Regions from separate parts of the Desulfosporosinus sp. SYSU MS00001 genome, predicted to be linked through region 1. Evidence: riboswitches for the same ligand, from Rfam matches in the RefSeq annotation. Region 1 holds a riboswitch; each other region holds the start of a gene.
What was found. A riboswitch is a leader RNA that binds a small molecule or an ion and turns the genes downstream of it on or off. The one in region 1 is predicted to bind cyclic di-AMP.
Positions count from the first base shown of each region.

Region 2: linked by a shared signal. The riboswitch ahead of ACPUYX_RS17125 (KUP/HAK/KT family potassium transporter) and the one ahead of ACPUYX_RS16655 (C40 family peptidase) in region 1 are both predicted to bind cyclic di-AMP.
Region 3: linked by a shared signal. The riboswitch ahead of ACPUYX_RS06765 (citrate/2-methylcitrate synthase) and the one ahead of ACPUYX_RS16655 (C40 family peptidase) in region 1 are both predicted to bind cyclic di-AMP.

Region 1 covers NZ_JBNFTW010000010.1:78,559-86,298, forward strand. The annotation lists gene ACPUYX_RS16650 (cell wall-binding repeat-containing protein) at 1-1,588, shown strand, start outside; gene ACPUYX_RS16655 (C40 family peptidase) at 1,903-2,664, opposite strand; cyclic di-AMP (ydaO/yuaA leader) riboswitch at 2,668-2,808, opposite strand; gene ACPUYX_RS16660 (FlxA-like family protein) at 3,069-3,383, opposite strand; gene sigI (RNA polymerase sigma-I factor) at 3,808-4,524, shown strand; gene ACPUYX_RS16670 (anti-sigma-I factor RsgI family protein) at 4,517-5,575, shown strand; tRNA gene ACPUYX_RS16675 (tRNA-Ser) at 5,977-6,065, shown strand; tRNA gene ACPUYX_RS16680 (tRNA-Thr) at 6,074-6,149, shown strand; tRNA gene ACPUYX_RS16685 (tRNA-Leu) at 6,156-6,240, shown strand; tRNA gene ACPUYX_RS16690 (tRNA-Ser) at 6,250-6,340, shown strand; tRNA gene ACPUYX_RS16695 (tRNA-Asn) at 6,348-6,422, shown strand; tRNA gene ACPUYX_RS16700 (tRNA-Gly) at 6,429-6,502, shown strand; tRNA gene ACPUYX_RS16705 (tRNA-Cys) at 6,514-6,588, shown strand; tRNA gene ACPUYX_RS16710 (tRNA-Leu) at 6,592-6,679, shown strand; gene ACPUYX_RS16715 (VOC family protein) at 7,014-7,382, opposite strand; gene ACPUYX_RS16720 (MBL fold metallo-hydrolase) at 7,478-7,740, shown strand, end outside.
Region 2 covers NZ_JBNFTW010000011.1:14,177-21,916, reverse strand. The annotation lists gene ACPUYX_RS17140 (basic amino acid ABC transporter substrate-binding protein) at 256-1,059, shown strand; gene ACPUYX_RS17135 (amino acid ABC transporter permease) at 1,155-1,829, shown strand; gene ACPUYX_RS17130 (amino acid ABC transporter ATP-binding protein) at 1,816-2,538, shown strand; gene ACPUYX_RS17125 (KUP/HAK/KT family potassium transporter) at 2,687-4,693, opposite strand; cyclic di-AMP (ydaO/yuaA leader) riboswitch at 4,841-4,986, opposite strand; gene ACPUYX_RS17120 (APC family permease) at 5,814-7,391, shown strand.
Region 3 covers NZ_JBNFTW010000003.1:58,108-65,847, reverse strand. The annotation lists gene ACPUYX_RS06775 (hypothetical protein) at 1-1,832, shown strand, start outside; gene ACPUYX_RS06770 (DMT family transporter) at 1,893-2,762, opposite strand; gene ACPUYX_RS06765 (citrate/2-methylcitrate synthase) at 3,058-4,422, opposite strand; cyclic di-AMP (ydaO/yuaA leader) riboswitch at 4,534-4,678, opposite strand; gene ACPUYX_RS06760 (ATP-binding protein) at 4,941-6,707, shown strand; gene ACPUYX_RS06755 (rubredoxin) at 6,805-6,984, opposite strand; gene ACPUYX_RS06750 (acyl-CoA dehydratase activase) at 7,262-7,740, opposite strand, start outside.

The sequences.
Region 1 (7,740 bases):
TTCGTCAGTTCTCCCGGTATTGGCTGCGACGGATACGTCAACCATTTCACCAATCATCAATAGAATGGCAGGTCAAGATCGTTATGAAACATCCAGCAGAATTGCTGAACAAGGTTGGCCCAATGGTTCAACAAATTGTATCTTAGCCTTTGGAGGCAATTTCACGGATAGTCTTGCTGCCGTACCCCTGGCTAAAAAATATGATGCCCCCATATTACTTACCGAGAGCACAACGCTGCCAGCAATCACCCAGAAAACATTAACTGATTTAAAAACCAAAAATGTTACAATTATAGGTGGTACTGGAGTAATTTCTGCTGCTATAGATTCTGAACTACAATCAATGGGGATAACAACCAATAGGGTTTATGGGTACGATAAATATGAAACCGCAATTGCAGTAGCTAAGCAAGTGACCTCGTCCCCATCGACGCTATTCGTTTGTACTTCTGACGATTTTACCGATGCTCTTTCGATTTCACCCGTTGCAGCGATAAAACAAGATCCAATCATTCTTGTATCTCAAGACAGTATTCCTGATTCTGTTAAAAACTATATTTCTGCAAATAAAGGTATTGTCAAGACTTATGTAATCGGTAATTCCGATAACATTAGTGATAATGTTACTAATCAGTTTCCAGATTATGAAAGGATTTCAGGTGATAACAGTTACAGTACAAATATTGCTGTTAACAATCAATTTGCCAGTGTTTTCGGCACTAAAATTACAACTGTAGCTTCCGGTGAACAATTTCCGGATGCCCTAAGCGGAAGTGCTCTAGCCTCAAAAATTGCTGCTCCTATCATTTTAATCAATGATTCTCTGGCAGATGTGACAAGAAGTTATTATCAAGATAGAATTGCCAATGGCTCAAAGAGTAGTACTAATTTCCCCCCTACCGTCGATGTGTTTGGTGGAACAGTTATTATTCCCGATAGTGTTATATCAGGGTTAGGACAGGGTAAAGCTGGAGTAAGTCATTTAAGTACAGTTAGTGTAACAACTTCAATCGGAACTGCCCCGACCCTGCCTTCAACGATAACAGCTACTATGATGGATGGGACAACTAAAACAGTTGATGTTACATGGCCAGTTATAGAATCAAACAAATATGCAGTCGAGGGAAGTTTTTGCGTAATAGGTAATATAGCCGAGTCTACGGCTGTTAAGCCTATAGCTACTATTGAGGTTAAACCCGAGAATCCAATTCCGTCTTTAACAATTGACCAAGTGCAGCAAGATATTTTGGGTACATGGACAACGTCTGATGGAAAAATCACTTTGACATTTGATAGTGATGGAACGTTAGAAGTCACCCAAGTTAGTACAGGATATACCACAAACTATAAAGCAAGTTATTCGTTCCCTAATCCTACAATAATTAGAATTAAAAATTCTAGCTGGTCTGAAGAAGACAATTTTATATTAATTGACAAGTATCTTGAAATTTATAATATGGGTGTTCCACACATATTAGGTAATAACATAATTACAGGTGATTCGGCTTATTCAGGTTATCTTAATCATCCTATCAGTTTTCCCCCTTCTAGTAGTCCCGTAAATTTCATTTTTACAAAGATTAGCTGATGTAGCAAGTCGAGAAATAATACTTAATCTAAACTTTATACTAAATCAATTATTCATATTTTAATCCCTCTGAATGAGTTAGAGCGGGATTAAGCGATGGAAATAAGGGTGTTACTCTACGAACATGAGTAGTTCGTAGAGTAACACCCCTTTTTACGTTTCAAAATAAAACTGCGGGCCCCGAAGAGTCCGCAGTTGGCGTATAATACGTATAATAAGCTGCAAATATCGTAATTATACAATAAAAAACAATCTGAATTAAATGCTCTTATTAAAGCTTGTTTGGTAACTACCATATAAAACGCTAAAGCGAATTATTTATACCTTCGAGCTCCAAGATAATTTTTAACGTAAAAGTTGTCGCTCAGGCTGGTAATAGTTACCCCTTTTTTAGGGTTATCAGCATGCACGAATTTTCCGCCGCCGATATAAATACCTACGTGAGACGCTCCCTTAGAATACGTTGAAAAGAAAACTAAGTCTCCCGGTTGGAGATTACTCTTACTGACGGAACCGCCTGTTGCATATTGAGCATAAGACGTTCGCGGAAGAGAAATACCGGATCCAGCGAAAACATACTGAGTAAATCCGGAACAATCAAATCCTTTTAACGATGTCCCGCCAAAAACATAGGGCTTTCCTACTAAACTTACAGCATGATCGATGATGTCAGAATGGTTACTGCTGCCGCGAGATACATTGGCATCATCATCTTTCATAGAATTATTTGACGCGGCCTGAGCAACTTGAATCATATGTACGGATGACGTACTTTCAGGCGGAGAGATTTCTGCTGTTTGCGTAGTTTTCGTCTGAATTTGATTCTCGTTTGGTATTGCTGTCATCACGGTAGGTATTGTTGGATCAAAGATTGGATCAGTTTTCTGTGCAGGTAACTGTTGGTGAATAAATTGTGGAACAATGGCTGACGTTGAAGAGGATGTTGAGATACTAGAATTCATGAAAGAATTGAAACTCAAGCTTTGTGACGTTAATGGGACTAGAACATTCCCTACCAAGAGCATCCCGGATAGAATGACACCTGATAGTTGAGACAGGGCTGGAGACAATTTCATTACCTTTTCACCTTTCATAGCTTACGAGGTTAGTTGTCGGATTCGGACAAAAGGTAACAGCCCTACGCCATATCGGCGATTCACCCCGTTTAGAAATAAAATCCCCCGTTCTAGAATAATTTCCAGATTCAGCTTTATTTTTCTCGTCCATATTTTCATAAACAAGAATTCGACAGAATTCGTTAATATCCTCTAAAATGAAATGTGTAATATTTGGCAGGGAACCATTTTTATACAAATCGCATTAATATAGATTGTGATATGTTTCACATAAGTAGAGTCCAGAACAAACTGTAAAAACGCCAAATCATGATCGATTTGGCGTTTTTACAGTTTGCAGTTAGGAGATATCCCGGTAGATTATATAGCAAACTCAGAGAATTTTATGGCATACTAAATTACTTTTAAGCCTGAATATCAATCATATGTAAATTATTTTTGAGGTTTTGTGTGTCTTTATTGCTCGTGCTTTGTTGAGCGGAATTTTTGTTTTGATTCTTTAATTCAAGCTGCGTTAACTGGGCTTGCAGCAGCTCAATTTGAGCTTGCACTTGCTGCGTTTTCATTTGTTTCGTTTGAGCGTCATCATTACTCTGATTCTCAGTTTTCAATTCTTGTTGGAGTTTTAGTATTTGGTTTTGAATTTGTTTAATTTGACTATTATTAGTTGATGAAGAATAATCGTTATTAGATCCAAACGATACTGCTGAAACGTCCATAGAAAAATTTCCTTTCTAAATTAAATAGTTGAACTTCTGAAAAACACCTTTAAAATTGATAATGATCTAATCCAAAAACAAAGCCAATAAAAACAAGTTACTACAGGTAATTGAATCTTAGCTGAAAATTAACTGAATTTTAGCTGAAAATAGCACAGAAGTAACTCTTGAATTTTTCGAGAATTCTTTGACCGAATCTTTTAGTTATGTTTCTTTAGCCGAACAGTTCACTGAATAATTACCATAAGGATCGAAGAGGGCTTGGTTAATTTGAGAGGAAATGCTTAACGAGGTGTCGAATAGTTAAAGTTGGATATTTAGATGTCATTATTTTTGTTTTTGTAGAAGAATTTGAAGAAAATTTGGGGCGAGCCCCCATAAAAAGTAGAAGCCCTATCGTATAAAAGGGTAGGAGGAAGAAAGCATGCCGGAATGGGAAGACCAATCGACGTGGCAGCGTTTGAAAGAGGATTCGAAAGCCCGAGAGGATTTTTTGGCCAAATCTCAAATGTTTATTTGTCATGTGGCTAGTCAGGCGTGTTTTCATTTTCTGGAATGGGGCAGAGATGAGGAATTATCAGAGGCTTTGATCGCTTTTAACGAAGCCATCGATTTGTTTATAGCTGATAAAGGCGTGCCCTTTTTAGCATTTGCCAGACTTTTAATCAAAAGGCGCCTTATTGATTATCATCGGAAACAGCGGTCACAACTGACAAATTCTCTCGACCAAGATGATATTGGACGAGACATTGAAATTCATCTTAGTTTAAATGAATTCAAAGAGAAAGAACAAAACCGGGAGAGGGCGGCCGAAATTCAACAGTTCACACAAGCTTTGGCGGCAGTAAACCTTACCTTTCAGGATTTAGTTGCAGCTTCCCCCAAACATCGAGATTCTCGTGAGACATTGCTCAGGGCGGCAAGAGAGCTGGCATTTGACAAAGAACTATGGGCTCATGTTGAACGCACAGGAAAAGTTCCTATGCAAGCTTTAGCACTGAAAACTCAGATTCATCCTAAAGTATTGGAAAGGGGACGGAAATATATCTTAGCCGTAGCTTTGCTTATTGCCAATCAACATGACTATATATATTTAAGAGAATATGTCATCTCGCGGGAAAAGGGGGGAGAAAATGAGTAAGTTGAAAGCTGTGGTGTTAGAAAAATCTGGGCTTCGTTATACTGTTTTAGGAAATGACGGCACCTTTCGCCATGTTTATAGGCGACAGAACATTGGTGTAGGCGAGGAAATCGAAGTTTGGGCAGGTATAATGAATGTAAACAACCTACGTATCGGGGCAGGAGTAGCCGCATTATTCCTTTTAGTCTTGATGGCTTGTTTGGGATGGAACCTCTATCAAGCGCCAACTGCAGTTGCGTTACTCTCGGTAGACATTAACCCAAGTTTACAATTTACGATTGACTCCCAAGGACACTTATTAAAGTTCCAGAGTGAAAATGATGACGCCAAAAGCATGCTGAGTCAGTTGAATCTTAAAGGACAGCCGCTGGATAAGGCCTTAGAACAAATCATCAGTCAATCCTATGATCATAAATTTCTAAATTCCCAACAGCACTGGGTTGTGGTGGGATATTCTCCAATGTCGGATAGAACCTCTGATCAAATGCCTAAGGAACTTAACAATCAGCAAATCGCCTTATGGGTCACGGGAGCAATTGAAAAAAATGGTTTAAAACCACAGGTAGCAGTTTTTCCTCTGACTTCTCAAGAGCGTGAACTAGCGCAACAAGGAGAACTGACCCTTGGAGAGTATGCGCTTTGGCAAGCGGCTCAAAAGGCTGGGGTTGAGACGCAAGCTCAGAAACTTAAAGATAATTCAGAACGGGTTCGATTACTTGAAAATCCTCAGGTTCAAGAGCAGATCAAGACTGGTAGGCGTGGGATGGAATTAAATGCGCCTCAAATGAACGGAGATGTAAGGTCTGATTCCGGACCGACTGATCAATCCGATAAAGAAACAAAAGGGAAACTAAAGCCTGATAAGCTGCCGCCCTCCTCAGCTAAAATGCCAGGTAATGGTAGTAATATGGAGCCAAAACAACAGAAGAACAATGATTCTCGGAATAACAGACATGCGGTGCCCCAGATGAATAAAGGCTCAAATCGTTTTCCAGAGGAGTCAAAGAAAAAAGCGGAGAGGGGCACCCCCAACGAGAGTTCAAAAAGATAGGGGAGCATTAGCAGCAATTGTAGAATAAACTTAAATTAAACATCTTCAAATAAGCAGCAGTTGAGCTGGAAAAGATTTGAAGGTGATTTTCGGCGTATTGTACCAATAATTTTTGCTGCTCAGATCTAAATAAACGTTGCATCAACGGGATAGCAGATGGAAAACTATAAAACGCATATAGTGCGTTTGGCTATTGACAATTTACTCTGTTAATGGTAATATTTGAATTCGGTCAAGGGTAATAGAAATTTAATATCCTTTTGGTGACTTTAAGGTTATTAATTTTTGCGTCTTGACAAGGTTGATTTAAAGTGTTACTATACAGTTCCGGCCTTAACTAGCTGGATCACTTTCTTTCTATTGAGAACACCTGCCCATCAATTAAAAGTATTGTTATTTTTGGAGGGGTGTCCGAGTGGTTTAAGGAGCTGGTCTTGAAAACCAGTGACTCCGCAAGGGGCCGTGGGTTCGAATCCCACCCCCTCCGCCATTATACATGCCATTGTAGCTCAGTCGGTAGAGCGTATCCTTGGTAAGGATAAGGTCACCGGTTCAATCCCGGTCAATGGCTCCATTTATTGCGGGAGTGGCGTAATTGGCAGACGCGCACGTTTGAGGGGCGTGTGGGTAACTCCGTACGGGTTCAAGTCCCGTCTTCCGCACCAAATATACTTGGAGAAGTACTCAAGTGGCTGAAGAGGACGGTTTGCTAAACCGTTAGGGTGGGTAACTGCCGCGAGGGTTCAAATCCCTCCTTCTCCGCCAGACACATTCCTCGATAGCTCAATGGTGGAGCAACCGGCTGTTAACCGGTAGGTTGTAGGTTCGAGTCCTACTCGGGGAGCCATTCATTGCGGGTGTAGCTCAATGGTAGAGCACTAGCCTTCCAAGCTAGCTACGTGAGTTCGATTCTCATCACCCGCTCCAGTAATACTTATGGCGGCATAGCCAAGTGGTAAGGCAGAGGTCCGCAAAACCTCGATCCCCTCGTTCGAATCAGGGTGCCGCCTCCAATTGCCGATGTGGCGGAACTGGCAGACGCACGGGACTTAAAATCCCGCGGGTTAATAGCCCGTACCGGTTCGATTCCGGTCATCGGCACCATTACATAATAAGCTGGAAAATATCATAGAGTAATCTTTATTTCTGTTGTAAAAATACGTTGGTGAACGAAATTGACCAACGTATTTTGGCATTCTCGGGTTTTGTCATTTTATTCAAGGTTAAAATAATCCTTCATAATGTTTGTGTAGTTCTTTAACTGTTAAAACTCATATCGTCAAGAAAAAATGCCCTAAAGAACATTTCTTTAGAGGCATTTTTTCTCGTATTCCTAAAATTTCCCAGTGAAATATCGTGCCAAAATTAACAGTTCCGTAAAGTAGAGTGAGCGAATCTCGAAACGATGTGATAAAGTTTAATAGTTATGTGGGTCCAGTTATTTTCTGGGTATAATTTCCAACCAGTAATTGTCTGGGTCGTTAATAAAATAGATTCCCATTTCTTTATTTTCATAACAAATGCATCCCATTTTCTTGTGATGTTCATAAGCTGCTTCGAAATCGTCAACCATAAAAGCTACATGAAATTCGTTTTCTCCTAAATCATAGGGTTTTGTTCGCTCTTTTAACCATGTAAGTTCCAAACTATGTTCAGTAGCTCCGTCTCCAAGATAAAGAAGGATAAATTCACCGTTTGGCGGTTCAAATCGTTTGACTTCTACCAATCCCAAGGCTTCTTGATAGAATTTTAGGCTTTTTTCCAGGTCAAGAATGTTAAAGTTATTATGATTAAATCGAAATTTCATAGTAAACCTTCTTTCTTAAATTTTGTTAAGTTGCCTTGAGCAGCAAGCTCTTGAATTCTTCAAATTTATTGTATAATCATTATGAGGTGATAACAATGGAAAAGGCACATCTTAAAATAAAATATTTGTATCATAGTGGTTTTGCAGTCGAAACTCAAAACAATGTACTCATTTTTGATTACTATCAAGGTAGTATCGGGGATTTAAAGAAAAGTCCTAAAAATATTTATGTCTTTGTTTCCCATAGCCATCCTGATCATTTTAATCCCGTAATCCTAGAATGGCAAAAAGAAAGATCGGATATTCACTATATCTTAAGTAACGATATTTCCGTTTCTCCAACCATCAATAACCTGAA
Region 2 (7,740 bases), on a different contig from region 1:
AAATCCCTTCAATGATATTAACGATTTGTAAATAAAATATAACATGTATACATTATACAAGTTATATTGCATGTATACATGCTTAATTGATAAAAAACAGAAGGGAATCGAAAAGGCATAACGAAATACTATATATAAAAGTTGCTATTCTTTAAGCTATCAAAAAGATGTAGAAATTTTCAAAGATAGTCTAAAAAGAGTGGCGAATAAGAAACATATTATAAATTATGGGGAATCATTAAGGAGGAGTTATTTTTGCGCAAAGTAAAGGTATTAATGGCCGCTATCATGGCGGGGGCATTACTTGTTGGTTGTGGTACATCTGGCACGACTGGTTCATCAAGTTCAGCAGGGAATAACGCGAGTCAACAGGAAGTCATTAAGTTAGGTGCTGATGTTACGTTTCCCCCGTTTGAGATGATGAAAGATGGTAAGGTGACTGGCTTTGATATCGACTTGATCAAAGCTATTGCAGCTCAAGAAAATTTAAAAATTGCTGATCCTATTCAAACCATGGATTTCCAAGGCCTGATACCTGCAATTCAAACCGGAACGATTGATGTTGCTGTAGCCGGCATCACTATTACATCAGCTCGTGAGCAGCAAGTCAACTTTTCTAAACCCTATTATCATTCGGGCTTGTCAATTTTAGTTAAGAATGATAGTACGATCAATGGCGTTGCCGATCTCAAAGGCAAGACGGTGGCTGTTAAATTAGGTACAACGGCTGATATCATGCTTTCTAAAGATCAAGGAATTAACATGAAGCGATTTAATAATATTGATGATGCATATAATGAATTACAAAATGGCGGAGCCCAAGCGGTTGTCTTCGATAATCCTGTTAACTTAAATTATATCAACACTGGACACAACAATGTTAAAGTAGTGGGCAGCCTTCTGACAGGAGAAGATTATGGCATAGCAGTTACCAAACAAAATTCTCAACTCCTGCAAAAGATTAATGATGGACTGGATAAATTGAAAGCCAACGGACAGTACGAAAAACTTTACAGACAATATTTCAAATCAGATAACAATGGCTTAGTTAATAAATAAAACGACTCCAAAATGGCTTAGTTGAAGAATCAAATGCGTTGAGCGCAGCTAGTGCTGCGCTCATTTAAAATCATCAGGGAGGAAATGAGGCATAAGTGAACTTTTTTCAAATAGTATCAGCAGCTATGCCCCAGTTGTTACAGGGGGCTAAATTAACTGTTTGGTTTTCAATAGCGTCAATTATTTTGGCTACTGTTTTGGGCCTTGTTTTTGCCTTGCTTAAATTATCTCATTATAAGATTTCACGCCGAATTGGTGAAGTGTATGTGCATATTTTCCGCGGTTTGCCTCTTTTAGTGGAAATTTTTTATATTTATTTCGCTATCCCTATGATTTTACCTTTGCATAAATGGTTTGATCCCTATTTTACACCAATTGCTGGGATTATAGCCTTAGCATTAAATGAAGGTGCCTATATTACAGAAATTATTCGTGCAGGAATTTTAGCAGTAGACCGCGGCCAATCAGAGGCTGCTTTAAGTATTGGTATGACAGGTCCTCAGACGATGAGATTTATAATTTTGCCTCAAGCATTTAAACGCATGGTACCGCCTTTGGTCAATCAATTTATCCAAACAATAAAAGATACGTCTTTATTATCAGCTATATCCGTGACTGAATTGACACGAAGCGGACAGATTATTATTTCCACAAACTTTGCCTCTTTACAGATTTGGACAGCAATTGCCGTCGTCTATTTAGCCATCATCCTTCTGTTAACAGGTCTCTCAGGATACTTAGAAAGAAGGTGGCAAATTGATAAGCGTTAAAAATATTACCAAACATTTTGGTCAACATAGGGTTCTAAATAATATTTCTTTAGAGATCAAGCCACAAGAAGTAGTCGTGATCATTGGCCCTTCAGGATCAGGTAAAAGTACTTTTTTACGTTGTCTGAATGGTTTGGAAAAAGTTTCTGATGGGCAAATCTTTGTAAATAATAAAGAAATAACGCATAGCAAAACAAATTTAAGTCATGTTCGTAAAGAAGTTGGCATGGTATTCCAGAGATTTAACCTATTTCATCATTTATCTGTACTGGAAAATATAACGATTGGACCGCGCAAAGTTTTGAAAGTTTCTCAGGAAGAAGCTGAGAAAAGAGCCTTTGCATTATTGGAAAAAGTGGGTTTACGTGAGAAAGCAGGAGCTTATCCAGATCAACTCTCAGGAGGTCAACAACAGAGAGTGGCTATTGCAAGGGCTCTAGCTATGAATCCAATAGTCATGTTATTTGATGAACCCACCTCAGCGTTAGACCCGGAAATGGTCGGAGAAGTGCTCGCTGTCATGAAGGATTTAGCTAGAGAGGGAATGACTATGGCAGTGGTTACACACGAAATGGGCTTTGCTCGCGAAGTGGGTGATAGAGTTTTATTTATGGATGATGGAATAATAGTTGAAGAAAATACCCCGGATGAAATTTTCAACAACCCTAAGGAAGAAAGAACAAAACTGTTTTTAAGTAAAATACTTTAATTAACGAAGTTTGCATAAGCTTTCTGATGGAAGAGTTAACCACTCTAAAAGCACAGGCCAGTTCTGCCTGTGCTTTAGTTTTTTCTTAAGATAATAGTTTTACTGACAGGATAGAAACGTAACTGCTTGGTTGAACTATAACTTTGTCTTAGATGGGTTCTCTTTTAAGCTTAATTTGCCCGGGGGTCCCTAAACGCAAAGGAACATGCTCAACTTTAACATCAGTATGTTCAAGTCCAAACCAACTTATTGGAGAAACAGTAATTTTCTTTAAGCGAAGTTTAAATTGCATAATTAGTTGTTTATATAAAGCGAGGTTGGTATCATTAGCCAGTTCTTCACGTACTAAAACAAAACAAAAATCCCCAATGTTACGATTGATATTATTTGTAGCATATAATTGGAATTGTTCTTTTATTTCGTTGGACTTCATAAGGTCGGTCACAATTTGCCTTAAATATCTACTGACTTTTTGTTCAACCCTAAATCCCAAACGAAGTTGAATCTTAAAAACATAATCAGTTCCGAAATTTTCAACAGTATAGGACATAGACCTTGGTTCATCGGTTACCTGAACATTGATAAACCAATAAACTTCCGCTCTTTTTGGCCGTTTATCTAAAATCGAATAAATAATTTCCTTGTCTACTTTTCCAGGTTTAGATTTGCTTGTTAAATAAACTAAATTTGTAGCGTATACCGGAAGATGTTCATCATTTCTAAGCAGCCCAAGCGTATCAATATAATCTTCCAATGATACCTCTTTTGTCACGATTTGTTCAAAAATTGTTGCTTTATACCATAACATCATTAGTATTAAAATCAGAGCAGCAATAAACACTGTTATAAATCCGCCGCGAAAAAATTTCGCTGCACTTGAAATGAAAAAACCAATTTCCAAAGTCCCAAAAATGATAGGCACGAGAAGTGAGAGTAGCCTCGACACCCTTTTCTTAATAAGCCAATTGAACAACAAGATTGTAGTCATCAACATCGTAATTGTAATAGCTAATCCATAAGCTGCTTCCATGTGCGATGAAGTTTTGAAGTAGAGAACTACTCCGATACAAGAAAACATCAAAAGGTGATTGACGATTGGAATGTACATTTGGCCTTTGGACATAGCTGGATAGTAAATTTTTAATCTTGGCAATAAATCTAATTTAATTGCTTCTGAAACGAGTGTATAGGACCCACTAATTAAGGCTTGAGAAGCAATAATTGCTGCAAGAGTCGCTAATATGACACCAAAAATACGGAAGTTACCAGGAATTAGTTCGAAAAATGGATTAAAATCGGCCATATGTTGTATTCCGGGATTATCCTTAATCTGCAGCACCCAAGCCCCTTGACCGAAATAGTTTAGAAGCAGGCAGATTTTAACGAACGGCCAAGTGCCGTAAATGTTTTTTCGTCCGACATGTCCTAAATCGGAATATAATGCTTCAGCACCTGTTGTGGCCAAGAATACACTGCCCAAGATCGCAAAACCAGCTTTATTTTGATCACTAAACAACAATTTAATTCCATAGTATGGAGATAGTGAGTTCAGTATATTCAGGTTCCCAAAAATATGAATTATGCCTAGAAAGGCTAACATGAGAAACCATAAAAGCATAATCGGGCCGAATAATCGTCCTAATATCTCAGTTCCGGAACGTTGCAGGAGGAATAAAACACAAAGAATAACAATGGTAATTATAATCACAGTGGATTGATTTGAACCGAAATTATTGATATAGGCGGGAATCCATTTTAATCCTTCTACGGCACTTGTGACGGTAACTGCCGGAGTTAAAATACCGTCCGCTAAAAGGGTTGCCGCCCCGATCATAGCCGGAACAATAAACCAGGCACCCTTTCTTCGAATTAGCGAATATAGAGCAAGGATGCCGCCTTCCCCATGATTGTCTGCTTTGAGTGTGATGAGGACGTACTTAATCGTGGTAAGTAATGTAATGGTCCAGAATATAAGGGAAATGGAACCGTATATAAACTCGTTGGTAATTGAGCTTAATTGTCCATTTCCTTCAACTAACGCTTTCATTACATATAATGGTGATGTCCCAATATCACCATAAACAACACCGAGGGTCACGAGCATACCTGCTGTGGTTAATGGTCGTTCTTTACAGAAATTCAATCCCTTTTCCATTATGTATCCCTTCATATCACTTTATAGTTTAGCTATATTTTACAAATTAATATTGCGGAACATTAGCCTGCTCCTTAACAAAAGAAAAACCCCTGTTTGGGGTTAGTGTTAAAAGTTTTAAACAAACCAATTCGTATGGTTTGTTTTTCATCCCCCTTTCAACGCCTACGAGGTTAGCTGCCGGGTTCGGGTCGAAAGAAATAACCCGTCACATTCTGTGATTCACCCCATTGGGCTAATCAATAGCCCGTTTATGGTTCCCCCGCTTCCTGAGAATTCAGCGATTGTTTATTCAACTGTTAATAATATTAATCCTTTAATTCCAGAATATATAGCACCATATTGGAGTAAATACAGTGAAAATACTCCTAACAAGCTTATTTTTCAGGCGTACTTTTATCATAATTAGTTATGCGTATTAAATCTGCATTGTTCTTTCATTTACTTAATTCTAAGTTATTTTTTGATGCCTGATCCCTGGTACGATTGTATCGAGGTTTCTTTGCTGTACCCAAACAAGAATATCAAGGTGATGGTGATATGGAGAATACCGAAATAGATATCTATATTTCTTTGAATTAGAAGAGGGAGAAAAAAATGGGCGAGATATTCACAGAAAGAAATATGTAAAATTTCTTGAGCAAAAGGGATTGTTAATTCAGGCAAATACATGTATTTTGTGGCGACAATTGTTCTATAGTTTAGGTTTTTTTTGATAGTCAATTTAATTATTAAATAACTAATGATATCTTTTGTAGGTGTCCAATCTAAATATATCCAAATAATTACTTTGTATTGTAATTAAAATTGCAAAACACATCGTGTTATATATAAGATTCTTAAAATTATAATCTATTTCGAACTATGTCTTTGCTAAAATTTGATATAAACCCATTGTATGGAATATTAATTGCCATCATTTGAATTATAATTAAAATTTAAACTATTAATAACTATAAAAAAATATAATTACGAACATATTTCTTTGTTTTTGATTTCAGTTGTATAATAGTTTTAAATCATTAAAAGTATTTCATCATAATTAAACTTTTATTGAAATTAAAGTAGAGAGAAAAGAGGTGAATTGCTTTGTCCGTAAAAATCAGGACAAAGCGGCTGTATGAGGCAAGGGCTAAAACGAGAACTTGGTTTGCTTGATTTAACAATGATGGGATTGGGGGCCATAATCGGTTCCGGATGGTTGTACGCTGCGCAGAAGGCGGGTAATCTCGCTGGCCCATCCGCAATTTTCGCTTGGCTTGGCGGTGGTATCGCGGTTATGTTTATCGCCTTAGTGTATGCCGAATTAGGTGCCATGCTTCCCGAATCCGGGGGACTTGTACGTTATTGCCAGTACTCCCATGGAAGTTTCGTCAGCTACATGATGGCTTTTGCCCTCATACTTGCAGATTCAACGGTTATTGCCATCGAAGCAGAAGCGGTTGTTCAGTATGCTAGTTATTATGTGCCATCTCTTTATAATAATACTGCAGGTGCGATGACGGCTGTCGGATGGTGTTTAGCAGCAATTTTAATCGTCATATTTTTCTTCCTCAATTATCTTAGTGCAAAGGCTTTTGCTAAAAGTAATACCATCATAACCGCTTTAAAATTCCTAACTCCTGCTTTAACTGTCATTGTCCTTTTAACCCAGTTCCATGCTGGGAATATGGCAGCGGGTGGTTTTGCTCCCTTTGGCGTACCAGGAGTGTTTACAGCTATTTCTTCCGGTGGGATTATTTTCTCGTATTTTGGCTTTCGGCAAGCAGTTGTAATGGCTGGAGAAGCTAAAAATCCTCAGCGTGATGTCCCTTTAGCGATTGGTCTCGCGATTGGCTTAGGTATCATTTTATACATTCTTTTACAAACTGTCTTTATTGGGGCTTTACCTGCGAGTGAACTGGCTAAAGGTTGGGGGCATATTAATTTTCGTTCTCCTTTTGCCCAGTTAGCTATGCTTCTTAACTTTAACTGGCTCGCCGCAATCCTCTTTGCAGATGCGGTTATCTCTCCTGCCGGGACTGGTAACATTTACATGGGGACCACCTCACGCTTGATCATGGCTCAGTCGGAAAATGGTTTCTGGTGGAAAGTATTTAAGAAAGTACATGCTAAATCAGGGGTTCCACGGCCTGCTCTCTGGCTGACTATTGTGCTAGCCTTGGTTTGGACAGCCCCTTTCCCTTCGTGGGGAAAATTAGTCGGAGTTGTATCTGGAGCAGTTGTCTTCACGTATATGATTGGCCCAATTAGCCTCGTAGCCCTTCGTCGAACTGCTCCCGGACTTCACCGTCCTTTTGTTCTTAAAGGCTTCAGCTTTGTGGCTGGTATTGCTTTTATCGTTAGCACTATGATCATCTATTGGAGTGGTTGGTCAACCGATTCTGTTGTAATGCTTGCCAATCTCTTTGGTCTCATACTATTTGTCGGTTTTCTGGTAGTTCGGCCTGATTTACGGATAAATATTAGTAAGCATATTAAAGCTGGCATCTGGCTTGTGGTTTATATGTTATTCATGATCGCCATCAGCTACCTTGGGAGCTCTAAGTTCGGAGGCAAAGACATAATAAAATATCCCATGGATCAAGTTGTCGCGATGATAGGAGCAGTTATTTTCTACTTCTGGGGAAGTGCTAGCGCATTCCCAACAGAGGAAATACAGAACGTTGTCGATGAACAGGCAAAGGACAAAAAATAGCAGACACAATAGATGGCATTTTCGAAGCTTGATGGGCTGGTTGAGCTGAAAGTTTAGAATCAGTTAACTAGGTTGACTGAATGAAAAATCGGCTAAAACGCTCAATGTTGACGATATCCATGAGGTTAAGTGCCGAGTCTTGTGTGGCGCGGGAGTGTAGCAAAACTACTTTTTAAAGTAGTGAGCGATGCTCCCCATTTCTTTTCCAGGAGTTTGGGAGATTGTTCTCAGATTACTACGGCAATACTAACATTATACATTGCTGTATTTGGTCTTTAATGTGACAGTAACCGTTGCCTATTGAAAATATCGAGTAGTGGACTTCTATGAAATGTACAATTGTAAAATA
Region 3 (7,740 bases), on a different contig from region 1:
CCGGTGGAAGACCCACCTCAACTTTCACTGTAAAAATAACCAATGATGATACAATTTCTGCTAACATTGAAATATTAGGTTTTTTCGTGATAGGAACTATGAAAACACTGTATGTGCAGGAGTTGTTTGCTTTGGCACCGGCGGGGGTTGCAACTAGAGATTATACTGCGCCGTTTGATGAATTTGAATTTCAATTTATAACTAGCTCTGATGCTATAGAAATCTCTGCTTGGGGAAAAGATGCTGCTGGGGATTTGGTTGCAGCCCATCGCGTGCTACCAGCTGAACTTAATCCAATAGGTTCTGTTGAAATAACAGGAACCACAGGGGCAACTGGAGCAACTGGAGCAACAGGAGCAACAGGAGCCACCGGGGCCATAGGAGCAACGGGTGAAACCGGTGCAACAGGAGCTACCGGGGCCACCGGGGCAACAGGAGCTACCGGGGCCACCGGGGCCATAGGAGCAACGGGTGAAACTGGTGCAACAGGAGCTACCGGAGCTACCGGAGCTACCGGAGCTACCGGAGCTACCGGGGCCATAGGAGCAACGGGTGAAACTGGTGCAACAGGAGCTACCGGAGCTACCGGAGCTACCGGGGCCATAGGAGCAACGGGCGAAACTGGTGCAACAGGAGCTACCGGAGCTACCGGGGCTACCGGGGCTACCGGGGCTACCGGGGCTACCGGGGCTACCGGGGCTACCGGGGCTACCGGGGCTACCGGGGCTACCGGGGCTACCGGGGCTACCGGGGCCATAGGAGCAACGGGTGAAACTGGTGCAACAGGAGCTACCGGGGCTACCGGAGCCACCGGGGCCATAGGAGCAACGGGTGAAACTGGTGCAACAGGAGCTACCGGGGCTACCGGGGCTACCGGAGCCACCGGGGCCATAGGAGCAACGGGTGAAACTGGTGCAACAGGAGCTACCGGAGCAACGACTCCGGTTTCCGTAAACCGAATTTATGTTTCCAATTACAACGATAATACTGCCTCGGTCATTGATGGAAATACCAACACGGTTATGACCACTATTCCGGTAGGTATTAATCCATACGGTATTGGGGTGAACCCGACAACAAACCGAATTTACGTTGCTAATATTGGTGATAGTGATGTTTCGGCTATTGATGGAAGTACCAACACCGTTATAGCTACCGTTCCAGTAGGCGCTAACCCATTGGGCGTTGCTGTAGTTCTCTCAACAAACGAGATTTACGTGACTAACAATACTGATAATACTGTTTCGGTCATTGATGGAACTGCCAATACTGTCATAGTTACCGTCTCAGTAGGTACAGGTCCGACTTTCGTGGACGCAAATTCGACAACAAACCGAATTTACGTTTCTAATTCCGGGGATAATACCGTTTCGGTGATTGATGGAATGACCAATACCGTTATGGTTACAATTCCAGTAGGTACTAGCCCCTTCGGTATCAGTGTGAATCCGACAACAAACCGAATTTACGTGGCAAATGACAGTGATAATACTGTTTCGGTCATTGATGGATTTTCCAACACTGTCTTTGCGACCATTCCGGTAGGTACTTCTCCATTGGGTGTCGCGGTAAACAATTTAACAGACACGATATATGTGGCGAACCTCGGAAGCAACAACGTCTCGGTTATTAACGGTAACACAAATACAGTCTTAACCACCATCCCCGTGGGTACTTCGCCATTGGATGTCAGGACAGACCCTTTAACGAATGGGATTTACGTTTCAAATGCTGGTAGTAACAATGTCTCAGTTATTAGTGGGAATACCAACACTGTTGTTAGCACTATTCCAGTTGGGAGTTCACCACATGGTATTGGAGTAAATCCTTAACTTGATTGAGGAAATTAGGGGTTAGCAAAAGGGGCCCTTCGACAAAGGGCCCCTTTTGCTTTAGCTTTGCGACCTGATATCCAACCTCTCACTTAAAAAGGTAGAACCTAGGATCAAAACACCACCAATGATTTGCATAGGACTCATTTTTTCTCCCAGAAAGACAGCCGAGATGATCACTGCCGTGATTGGGTCAATATAGCTTAATGCGGCGATAGTCTGTCCTTTTAATTCTTTGATCGCCGTGAAATATAAGAAATAAGCAATTCCTGTATGAAGAATACCCAGAATAAGGATGAAAACTATTGAGTGTGAGGTTAACCCAGAGAAATCTACTGTATCACCCAAAATAATATAGGGCAGGAGCACCAAGCTTGATACCATCAATTGCACAAGGGTAGTTTCAAACCCTGTTAGGTTTTTAATAAATTTATTCATGATGATGACGCTCGCGTAGAGTACTGCTGCTGAAAGGCCATATGCTATGCCGAGAAAATGATTACTCCCGCTGCCTGTATCGCCGCCTCCCAGGTTAACTAGAAACAATCCGGCCATGGCAAGAATAATGCATCCAACCTTAGTGAACGTTAATCGTTCCTTAAGGAGAAAGGGAGCCATTATCATGACAAATATTGGAGCAAAATAATAACTTAAAGTTACCTTGGATATGGTCGTGTATTTATAGGCTTGAAACAAGAAAATCCAATTACATCCGATGGCGGCACCCGATAAGACTAAAAGTAACCCATTTTGTTTAATCGCCTTAAAGGATGGCCTTTGTTTAACAAGAATACTTGCCAAAATCAAAAAAGCGCTGCCTATGATTCCTCTAAGAAAGGCGATTTCACTGGAAGGCAAAGCAATATTGCGAACAAAGACACCGATGCTGCCAAATATCAACATGGTAGTCAGGATTCTTAATTTTCCCATCAACGTTCCACCCCGTCTTATCTCTTTATGTCAGGTTGCTGAATCTATACAATTCTCTCTTTTTCGGCGAATACCTTTTTCTTCTCGTTCTATCCAAACGAAAGACTCCCACTTCTACAAGTGGGAATGGTTCCCATACCTTGCCTCTCGTTTACTTACTCTTAATAACTTTTCCAAGACTCAAAACCGTTACATAAAAAAGGCACCGGTTATTACACCGCTGCCAAAGCCCTTGCCTTATGATTAATGCATATTTAGTTCTGTATAAATGAGAATAACTTCTATATTAAAGGGACTAATTTCTCTCAATCAAATCAAGGTACTTTTGTTTTCGCGCCACACTTTTATAAGCCGGCCGGATAATTTTCCCGGCATTAACAATTTCCTCAATACGATGGGCACTCCAGCCTGCGATTCGAGCAATAGCAAACATAGGTGTATACATTTCAACAGGAATATTGAGCATTTTATATACGAATCCGGAGTAAAAATCGATATTGGCACTGACTGTTTTATACATCCTATTAAACTTAGCGATTACTTGAGGAGCTAACCTTTCTACTGATGTGTAGAGTTTAAATTCATCATCCAGTCCTTTTTCCTGGGCCAGTTTAGCTGCATAATCTTTAAGAATAACAGCTCTCGGATCTGAAATGGAGTAAACGGCGTGGCCTATCCCATAGATCAAGCCGGACCGGTCAAAGGCATCTTTTGTCAAAATCCGAGTTAGATATTGCTCAATTTCTTCATCATCATTCCAATCCTTGAGTTGATTCTTGATATCTTCAAACATCTTGATTACTTTAATATTAGCTCCGCCATGACGCGGCCCTTTGAGAGCACCTATAGCTGCCGACATCGCCGAATAGGTATCTGTGCCGGTAGAAGTCACGACATGAGTAACAAAGGTCGAATTATTTCCCCCGCCATGTTCAGCATGCAGCACCAGAGCGAGATCCAGGAGCGCAGCTTCAAGTCTGGTGTACTTGCTGTCCGGTCTCAGCATTGTCAGAATGTTCTCTGCTGTGCTTAACTCCGGACGCGGACTGTGAATAAAGAGACTTTGATTGCTGTGGTAATGGGATAAGGCTTGATAAGCATACACCGCTAAGGATGGAAAACAGGCTATTAGCAGCAAGCATTGTTTTAAAACATTGCTGATGGAAGGATCGTCGGGGTTATCGTCAAAAGAATATAAGGCAAGAACGCTTCTCGCAAGAGCATTCATAATGTCTTTACTGGGTGCCTTCATAATAAAATCGCGGGCAAAATCTTCCGGCAGCTTCTGATAACCAGCCAGAATCCGTTTGAAATCCTCTAGACCTTTCTGGTCAGGAAGATGGCCAAAAAGCAATAAAAAGGCAGTCTCTTCGAAGCCAAATCGGCCGTCTCGTGTGAATCCATTGACCATATCGGAAATATCATAGCCACGATAAAGTAATCGGCCTGGAACTTGTATAATTTCACCTTCGTCCAGGATATATGAGTGTACTTCACCAATTTCGGTTAAACCGACGAGGACACCTCTTCCGTCAAGATCCCTAAGCCCTCGTTTAACTTGGTATTTGCTGTATAATTCAGGATTTATGAAACTGTTCTTTTCGGCAGCCTTGCTCAAAGTAACAAGCGTTTTCCCTTCGGTCAGTTCGTAATTTAACATCTATAATATCCTCCCTCAAATAAAATAAAACCCCAAGACGCAGTGTCTGGGGTCAGCTAAGTCGAAAAAGCAAAAGAATAATAAGGCAGGGCAATAAGAGCCTAACCTATCGTTCTTTCCTTTCAACGCTTACGAAGTTAGCTGACGGATTCGGGTCGAAAGTAACCCTACCTCTTACAGGAAAAAATTCCTTTGGAGGATTCACCCCAGATTAATGGTTCCCCCGCTTCTAAAAAGAATTAAGCGATTTAGGATATTTAGATAATCTTGAAAGATTATCATTTTAACCATATTGCAAAATACATTTATTGGAACCTATTATATCACATCTATAGATTATAATCAATTCTATAATAGAGCAGCATTGATACTAACGCCAGCCCTGATGGTAATGTATATATTAAATAATTGTTATTAAAAAGGGATTAAGGTTAATTTGTAGAACTACTATTTATTGATTAGTACATATTAGAGTTATAAGGGCATTTGATACGATAGATGCAGAAAAGGAGTTAGCTTTGGATACAAATATTCCAGAGGTTTCCTTAAAGGAGCTTCTTAAGCTGAAAAAAGTCTTCTTAAATTTCAATTATGTCTTTATTATCAATTCCTTAGATGGACGGATTCAATACAGCAATCCAGTTCTGCCAACACTTCTTGGAATTACCCAAAAAACCATAAAAAAACTAACAGCAGTGGAGATCATCCAGCAATTTGTTCATCCTGATGACCAAAATTCTTCAATCCAAGCGATCACAGAAGTGATGAAGGGAAATCGAATTCATGGCTTAACGAATCGCTACTGTCTTTCCAATGGCACCTATCAGCAATTTTCCTGGATGCTGATCCCCATTCCTACGGAGGGAGTTTTTTATGCGATTGCTTGCCCGACTGCTGACGGTACCATCCCTAACAATAAGGCTGCTGATCAACCGGATATCAGAATCCACAGCATCTTTCACAATATATCCGATTACTTTTATGTTCTGGATAATTCCTGGAAATTCGTTTATGTCAATGGGTCCGCCGCCCAGCTTTTCTTATCTTCAAAAAAGGAAAAAATTCTCGGGAAATACTACTGGGATATATTCCCTGAATCAGACGATCTGTATTTCCTCAAATTTACAGAAGCTAAACTTACCCAAAAACATATTTATTTTGAGGCTTTCTCAGTACTTTCCTGCGGCTGGGTTAGAGTAAACGTTTACCCTTCTCCGGAAGGTCTCTCTGTTTATTTTCGGGATATTTCCGATCAGAAGTGCTTGGAGAAATCCCTGGCAGATGAGCAAAAACGTCTTCATGCTATTTTAGATGGACTCCCCGGTTTAGTTTATCTGCGTACCTCTGAGGGAAACGTTGTTTTTGCTAATCATAAGTTTAAGGAGATTCAGGGCGAACCTGCTAATAAGAAATGTTTCGAACTCCTTTTTAACAGAAATCGTCCTTGCAAGGACTGTAATATGGAATCTAAAACCCAAACCTACGGGCCCCTGCAATGGCAGTGCATTATTAAAGATGTTATTTATGAAGTATATCAGCATCCGTTTGAAGATATTGACGGAACCCAACTATTTCTAATGCAACTCCTGGATATTACCAAACGCAAGCTTGCCGAAGAAGAAATAGGCCGTTTAGATCGATTGAATCTCGTTGGTGAGCTGGCAACAAGTATTGCCCATGAAGTAAGGAATCCCATGACAACAGTTCGCGGCTTTTTACAGCTCTTAAAGAGTAAAAACATTTCTCAGGAAAACGCAGAATATTTCGATCTTATGATCAGCGAGTTAGATCGGGCTAACGGCATTCTTAATGAATTTTTATCTGTTGCTAAAACAAACGCCAAATTGCGGACACCAGTTAAACTCAACAACTTAATGGATTCTTTATACCCTCTAATTATGTCTGATGCAACCAACCAAGATAAACATGTCGTCCTTGAGGCAGAGAATGTCCCTGAACTAATGTTAGATGAACGCGAAATGAGACAGCTAGTCCTTAATCTCACAAGAAACGGCCTCGAAGCAATGAGCCCAAAGGGAACTTTAACAATAAGGACCTATCAAACCAAAGATAGTATTGTACTGGAGGTAAAAGACCAAGGATCTGGCATCAGTCAGGAAATTCTGGAACGTTTGGGCACTCCTTTTCAAACAACGAAAAAAGGCGGAACAGGGATCGGCCTGTCTACCTGTTTTAATATTGCCGAAAGACATAATGCTAAAATTGAGGTGATAACTTCTCCTTCCGGCACAAAATTTATTGTGCGTTTTAAGTCCCGGCCTTAAGGAAATACCCTCTTAGTAAAAATCTCTACCAACACTCCAGCCCCAAGAAGAATGATTATAAAACCTTTAGATCTTTCTTGATGCTCTAACCTTAAACTTATACGGGTTTGAATGCTTTCTTACTGGCTCCGCATAATGGGCATCTCCATGTATCCGGCAGTTCCTCAAAGGGCACACCCACAGTTACTTTACTTTTTTTACAACCCCTGTCAGGATTATAGATATACCCACAACTTTGCATTTGACATTGCCATAGTTTACTCTCTTCGCTCTTCATTTCAACTCTCCCTTCCTGTTTAATTTTATTACTAAATAATAATAATTAAAATATAATAGATAAACCTTATGCGTATTATTTAAATCTTACGCATAAGGTTTTTACTGATTGTCTCCAGAGACTAAAAGGGCTGTTGCAGATTAAATCTGCAACAGCCCCTATTACTATAATCAATCTTATAAGTTATAGTCTTTAAATTACCAGTTCAAGGGGGTAAACCATTTTTTCGCCGTTAGTTAGAGCCTTAAGCCTTACCCTTACTTATGCCCGCAAAGCACTAGGCAAGCAATGCTGCACCTAAAGCAGCGGTCAGTTCAGGTTCTGGAGGAATCACAAGGTTTACCTTTAGTTCCTTTTCAAGAAAGCGGACCAGGAGATCGTAGTGAGCACCTCCTCCAGTGAAAATCAATGTTTCCGGATGCCCCACGGACTCGACAAAATTGGCCAGACGCTTGGCGGTACTTTTAAAAAGACCTGCAATAACTTCAGGTTTAGGAATCCCTTTCGCCAGCATTGTGATCACTTCCGACTCTGCAAACACCGTACACATGGAATTAATAGGCATTGGGCTGGCTTCAGCTGCCGAACTGAATTCCTCCGCTGTCAGGTTTAATCCTTTGAGGATGACATCTAAAAAACGCCCGGTACCTGCGGCACACTTGTCATTCATGATAAACTGAACAACTTTGCCATTTCCATTTTTTCTGATGACTTTGGCATCCTGTCCTCCTAGGTCAAGCATATACTCCTTATCTG